DNA from 3 places in the Cobetia sp. SIMBA_158 genome. Region 1 is predicted to be linked to each of the others. Evidence: predicted binding sites of a transcription regulator. Region 1 holds the regulator's gene; each other region holds the start of a gene.
What was found. Region 1 encodes LexA, which represses DNA repair genes until DNA is damaged. Its sites were predicted from a motif close to TACTGTNTANNTANACAGTA; they were not measured.
Positions count from the first base shown of each region.

Region 2: the regulator LexA is predicted to act here: its motif matches at 834-853, upstream of R2R70_RS02885 (YqiA/YcfP family alpha/beta fold hydrolase).
Region 3: the regulator LexA is predicted to act here: its motif matches at 1,143-1,162, upstream of dinB (DNA polymerase IV).

Region 1 is NZ_JAWJYL010000001.1:239,856-242,124, forward strand. It holds gene R2R70_RS01045 (DUF6586 family protein) at 1-155, shown strand, start outside; gene R2R70_RS01050 (hypothetical protein) at 408-647, shown strand; gene lexA (transcriptional repressor LexA) at 794-1,423, opposite strand; gene R2R70_RS01060 (TetR/AcrR family transcriptional regulator) at 1,976-2,269, shown strand, end outside.
Region 2 is NZ_JAWJYL010000001.1:621,571-623,839, forward strand. It holds gene pgi (glucose-6-phosphate isomerase) at 1-742, shown strand, start outside; gene R2R70_RS02885 (YqiA/YcfP family alpha/beta fold hydrolase) at 1,013-1,765, shown strand; gene parE (DNA topoisomerase IV subunit B) at 1,980-2,269, shown strand, end outside.
Region 3 is NZ_JAWJYL010000008.1:157,185-159,453, forward strand. It holds gene R2R70_RS13475 (Na+/H+ antiporter family protein) at 1-1,016, shown strand, start outside; gene dinB (DNA polymerase IV) at 1,181-2,239, shown strand.

The DNA of each region.
Region 1 (2,269 bases):
GCGGCGTCGCGCGCCGCGAGGAATCGCGTTCGCGTGGTGATGGTCTGATCATCGCGGCAGCCTCGAGCGCCTCGCTGGCCGAGCGTCTCAGCGCCGCCATCACGGCATTCAAGGCGCTGCTGCCGCAGCTGCGTGAGTCGAGTGTCGAGTGGTAGGTCAAGGCGTTGATCTGGTGCTGCACGCTGGTGATGACTGGCGCATGGCAATCGGGTGACGTTTCGCCTTCACGGGTGCTAGACTGATCGCATTGTGGCAAGCCCTGCATTCTCCGGTACGACCATGGCTCTGGCTGTGGTCGTACTTTTTTCTGCGTCGCTGATGGCAACGCGGTGCCGGGCTTGCCAGCCGTCGCGCTGACGATTACAACGACGCCGGTATCTCGCGAGATGCCGTGCAGGAGGAATGACGTGTCCGATCCCGCCGTACTTGAAATTGTGCAAATGGAAGATGGTGAAGTGATTCTGCGCGCCGCGGAAAGCGAAGGTGAGCCGCTGCTCAGCATTCGCATTTCGGACGAGGCCGCTGATCTGCTGCGTGACAATCGTTTCGAGGTCGCGCGTGAGATGATCGACCACGCCATCACCCGGACTCGCCTTTGGGATGGCGAAGAAGACGAGGACGAGCAGTCAGAAGGCATCGTGCACTGATCCATCGCTCGCGCTTCGCGCACAAAAAAACCCGCCTCGAGGCGGGTTTTTTTGTGCAATGCGTGCGGCTTTTCTGTTGCTCAGAGCTCTGCGAGAAAGGTACTGCTGGGCAAAGCTCGTTGCTCAAAGCGCTGCTGGTCAAGGCCTCAGTGCAGGCCACCATCGCGGATGACGCCCACCCCGAGACCCTCGATCTCCAGGCTGTCCGTGCGCAGGTCGACCTTGATCGGCGAGAAGTCCTCGTTCTCGGCTTCCAGCCACACGTAATGCCCGTCACGGCGGAAGCGCTTGACGGTGACCTCATCCCCCAGACGTGCCACCACGATCTGGCCGTCACGCACGCTGGTGGTGCGGTGCACGGCCAGCAGGTCACCTTCCAGAATCCCCACGTCCTTCATCGACACGCCGCGCACACGCAGCAGGTAGTCGGCAGCCGGCGAGAAGTAGTCGCTCGGTAGCGGGCAGTGACGGTCGATATGCTCGCTGGCAAGAATCGGACTGCCGGCGGCCACTTCCCCGATCACCGGCAGACCATCGTTGGCGCTGTCGTCGACGTCAGCCAGCGACGGCACGCGAATGCCACGTGAGGTGCCCGGCACCATCTCGATGGCGCCCTTGCGCTTGAGGGCACGCAGATGCTCCTCGGCGGCATTCGGCGAGCGGAAGCCCAGCGCCTGGGCGATTTCGGCCCGCGTCGGCGGGTAGCCAGAGGACTTGATGGTCTTGATGATGAAGTCGAAGACATCCTGCTGGCGCGGAGTAAGCGGCTGGGTCATGGCATTGCCTTTGGCCTGGGCGGCATCTTGAGCTGACGGCACGGGGTGTGCATCCATACAACTGTCATTGTATCCAGTCATGGCGGTCATGCAAGGCATTGTGGCTTGCGTGGTGGCCTCAAAGGGCAGGTAGTCGCCGGGATATCGCTGTCTGGCGACTTTTCCTGTCGATATCCGAGACATTCTTTCTTTAAGGGAATGTCTGGAGGTGAATGTCTGGAGGTGAATGTCTGGAGATGAACCCGGCCTGGCTCTGGCGGGGTGGTCAGTTTCCGAGCATGACGAGTCCTTGAATCGGGATGGTCAGCGCTGAGGGAATATCAGGCTTGGCTAAACCTCTGGCGTTTGAAACGCGAGAGAATTGTCAGTCATGGCATGGCGCGCTAGAATCAAAGTGTTTCAAACGAATGTTCGCCGATGGTAGTGCTCACGGGTACCATGATCGAACGCGCCTTGCGGTGAACCTGCACCACCTCATGAGAGAGTCGCCGCGCGGGGCTTGCGCCGTGACCTACGACTCCAGTCCTTTTCTACCTGACAAGGGTTCCGCCCATGGCCCAGACCGATACCGTTACCCGCATCCTCGATACTGCCGAGGTGCTGTTCGCCGAGCGCGGCTTCGCCGAGACCTCACTGCGCAACATCACCAGCAAGGCCAAGGTCAATCTGGCGGCGGTGAACTACCACTTCGGCTCCAAGAAATCGCTGATCCAGGCGGTCTTTGCGCGCTATCTCGATCCGTTCAGTGAGCGTTTCCACGCGGCACTCGACAGCGTCGAGCAGCAATACGCCGGGCGCCAGGTGCCGCTGGAGGTCCTGCTGGAGGTGATGGCGCGTACCGTGCTG
Region 2 (2,269 bases), 380 kb from region 1:
CTTCCGCACCGCGCCGCTGGTAGACAACCTGCCGGTGCTGCTGGCGCTGGCCGGGATCTGGAACAACAACTTCCTGGATATCCGCGCCCACTCCATCCTGCCCTATGATGGCCGGCTGGAGTACTTCGCAAGCTACCTCGAGCAGCTGGAGATGGAATCCAACGGCAAGTCGGTGACCAACGATGGCGAGATGATCGACTACTCGACCTGTCCGGTGCTGTGGGGCCAGCTGGGGCCCAACGCCCAGCACGCCTTCTATCAGCTGCTGCACCAGGGCACCCAGGCGGTCGAGTGTGACTTCATCGCGCCGATGTGCCGTTATGATCACGTCGAGGACGCCGAGACGCGCGCCCACCTCAAGGCACAGCACCGCCTGACGCTGGCCAACTGCTTTGCCCAGTCACGTGTACTGATGCTGGGCGATGACGCCATCCCCGGTGATGAGGCGCAGCCGAACCACAAGCGCTACCGTGGCAATCAGCCGTCGACCACGCTGTTGCTGGAAACGCTGACGCCGGAAACGCTGGGTGCGTTGATTGCGCTCTACGAGCAGAAGGTCTTCGTTCAGGCCACCATCTGGGATATCAACCCGTTCGATCAGTGGGGCGTGGAGCTGGGCAAGCAGATCGCCACCGCCACCGAAGCGACCATGACCACTGGCGAAGGCTTCGAGACACTGGATGCCTCCAGCCGTGCGCTGATCGAAGCGGTGTGGGCAGCCCAGGATCAGGACCCGCGCTGAGCCCACGGCGGATGTGAGTGAGGGTGTGAGTGAGAGAGCGTGTAAGGGCATGCTGATATGCCATGCAAGACGAGCGGCGGCAGTCGTCGCTCTCTGTTGATTTATACAGTATTCTCGCTATCCTATAAGCGAATCAATCGTTTACACTAGACAGCACGACGCAGACCGTCGAAAACCCTGCTCCCAACCTATGAACGCTCGAGAGATGCCCAGCCATCTTGAGGCGTGGGAGGGGAGGTTTCGCGGTCTGGCGTGTTGTCGGGAGTGCTGATGGCCAATTCCCCCTTTCCGTCAGATACGGCAGCGATGCACGCCACCGCGCCCGTCAAGGGTCTGCTGTATCTGCACGGCTTCAATTCGGCCAGTTGTTCGCCCAAGGCACGCTTGATGCAGCGCGCGGCAGAGCAGTTCGGCCTGCCGTGCGTGATGCCGGACATCCCCCCGGAGCCCGGCGCGGGTCAGGCGGCGGTCAACGCGGCCTATCTCACGTTGTGTGAGCGCCTGGCGCTGGACCCCGCAGACCCTGCCTGTGATGACGCCATCATGGTGATCGGCAGCTCCATGGGCGGCTTTCTGGCCACCTGGCTGGTCGCGCGTGAGGCCGCACGCCTCGAGGGGCCGGCAGGTCCTTCTCAGAGCGTCTGGCGTCAGGGGCCGCGCAGCGTGCTGATCAATCCGGCCGTGCGTCCCGCGCGACTGGTCAGCGAATGGCTCGGCTCGGTGCATGCCAACCCCTATACCGGCGTGACGTTCACCGTCACCGAGGATTTCGGGCCCGGACTGCTCGCATTGGAAGCGGAACCGGTCACGGCGCAGCGCACCCTGGTGCTGTTGGCGACGGCCGATGAGACATTGGATGTCAATGATGCCGCAGGGCTCTATCAGGGAAGTCGCTTGATCATCACACCGGGTGGCGATCACGGCTTTGCGCAGCTGGCGGAATATCTGCCGGCGATCATGGCGCATGGCGGGCACCGGCTGGCCCCCGCCACCGCAGCGGCGATGCATGTCGCGCCGGACTAGCAGGTCATGCGCGTGGTGCTTTCTGCTACGACACACCACGACCCGGCTGGGCAAGGCACCTCTTGGCACGACATGGATTGGCACGACTTGGCAGGGCGTTCGATGCTGAACGCCAGGCGCCGGTCTCTCATTTTTCAGGAATCCGTTGTCCGTCTCGCGCACGTGAAATGGCGAGTCGGATGGCGGGCGTCAACACCAAGGACACAAGGCTGCGATGAGTCAGTACAGCGCCAGTTCCATTGAGGTCCTCTCCGGCCTCGAACCGGTCCGCAAGCGGCCCGGCATGTATACCGACACTTCTCGGCCCAACCACCTGGCGCAGGAAGTCATCGACAACTCCGTCGATGAGGCGCTGGCGGGGCACGCGAAGGAAATCCGCGTGCGCCTGCTCGAGAATGGCGGTATCGAGGTCGGCGATGACGGTCGTGGCATGCCCACCGACATCCACCCCGAGCATGGCGTGACCGGCATCGAGCTGATCCTCACCAAGCTGCACGCGGGGGG
Region 3 (2,269 bases), on a different contig from region 1:
TTTCCTCCCAGAACCTGATTCCGGTCCACATCGCCTTCATCCCGATCCTGATTCCGCCGCTGCTGGTCGCCATGAACCGCCTGCGCCTGGATCGTCGTGCCGTGGCCTGTGCACTGACCTTCGGCCTGACCGCGCCCTACATGCTGCTGCCGGTCGGTTTCGGCTCCATCTTCCTCAACGACATCCTGCTGGCCAACATCAATGAGGCCGGCCAGTCGCTCGGTCTCGACGTGACCCGCGGCATGGTACCGATGGCGATGGCGATTCCGGTCGGCGGCATGTTCCTCGGCCTGCTGACGGCGCTGTTCGTCTCCTACCGCAAGCCGCGTGACTACGCGACCCGCGAGATCAAGTCCAGCAACGTACCGCACCACACGCCCATGCCCATGCACACGCCGTCCAAGAGCGGCCTGATCATGGCAGGCGTCGCCATCATCGCCGCCCTCGGCATTCAGCTGTATTCCGGCTCGATGATTCTCGGCGGCCTGGTCGGCTTCGCCATCCTCTCGCTGGGTGGTCTGTTCAAGTGGAACGAAGCGGATGACCTCTTCACGTCCGGCATGCGCATGATGGCGCTGATCGGCTTCATCATGATCTCGGCGGCAGGTTTCGCTTCCGTGATGAAGGCCACCGGCGACATCCAGACCCTGGTCGACGCCTCCTTCCACATCATCGGTGACAACAAGCCGCTGGCCGCGCTGGTCATGCTGATGGTCGGTCTGTTCATCACCCTCGGCATCGGCTCCAGCTTCTCGACCATTCCGATCATTGCCGCCATCTACGTGCCGCTGGCGCTGCAATTCGGCTTCTCGCCGCTGGCCACCGTCGCGCTGATCGGCACCGCCGCCGCGCTGGGAGATGCCGGTTCACCGGCCTCTGACTCGACCCTCGGCCCGACGGCCGGCCTGAATGTCGATCAGCAGCACGACCACATCTGGGACAGCGTGGTGCCGACCTTCATCCACTACAACATCCCGCTGATCGTGTTCGGCTGGGTGGCCGCGATGACGCTGTAATCCGCTGAGCGACAGTCTCGCGCCCAAGCGAGATGCCAGACATGCCAACGCCCGACAGAGAAGACCTTCCTCACTGTCGGGCGTTGTCGTTGCGGAGCAGGCTCAGGCGCAATGAATGGGCACCGCCACTGGACAGCCATCCAGTCTTTTAGCATGATGCGCGCATGCGCAAGATCCTCCACGCCGACTGCGATTGCTTCTATGCCGCCGTCGAGATGCTCCGCCATCCCGAGTGGCGCGAGGTGCCCATCGCCATCGGCGGCCGCACCGAGCAACGCGGTGTCATCGCCACCTGCAACTATCCCGCGCGTGCCTTCGGCGTACGCTCGGCGATGTCGACTGCCCGCGCGCTGCGCCTGTGCCCTCAGCTGATTCTGGTGCCCCCGGACTTCGAGCGCTACCGCGCCGTCTCCGCCGAGATCCAGGCACTCTTCCATGAGCTGACACCCCTGGTGGAGCCCCTCTCGCTGGATGAGGCCTATCTGGATGTCAGCGCCGTGACTGACTTTCAGGGCAGCGCCACCTGGATGGCGCGCTGGTTGAAGGAAGAGGCGCTCAAGCGCACCGGCATCACGCTTTCCCTTGGCGTGGCCGCCAACAAGTTTCTGGCCAAGATCGCCAGTGACTGGGAAAAACCCGATGGCCTGACGGTGATCACCCCCGAGACCAGCGACGCCTTCATCCGCCAGCTGCCCGTCGGCAAGCTGCATGGGGTCGGCCCGGCGACGCTGGCACGTCTGACACGCCTGGGCATCACCACCTGCGAGGACATGCGCACCACACCGTTGACGACCCTGGCCGAGCACTTCGGCAAGTTCGGCACCCGCCTGCACGAGCTGGCGCACGGCATCGATGAGCGACCGGTACGTGTCGAGCGCGAGCGCAAGTCGATCAGTGTCGAGCACACCTTCGATCACGACCTGCCTGATCTGCCAGCCTGCCTCGAGCGCCTGCCCGCCCTGCTCGAACGCCTGACCAGCCGTCACGCCCGCCATGACCAGCCGGTGCTGGCCAAGCAGTTCGTCAAGATCCGCTTCAACAACTTCGAGAGCACCACGCTGGAAAGCCTGCTCCCCGCCTCGACCACCACGCTGCCGAGCGCCAACAGCTTCGCCCTGCTGATGGAGCAAGCCTGGCAACGCGGCCATCGCCCTGTCCGCCTGCTGGGCGTCGGCGTGCGCCTCAAGGCCCGCGAGGACGCCCAGCAGCTGGGATTGTTCTAGCTCGCGCCAGGCGCCCACCCCATCCCGAAA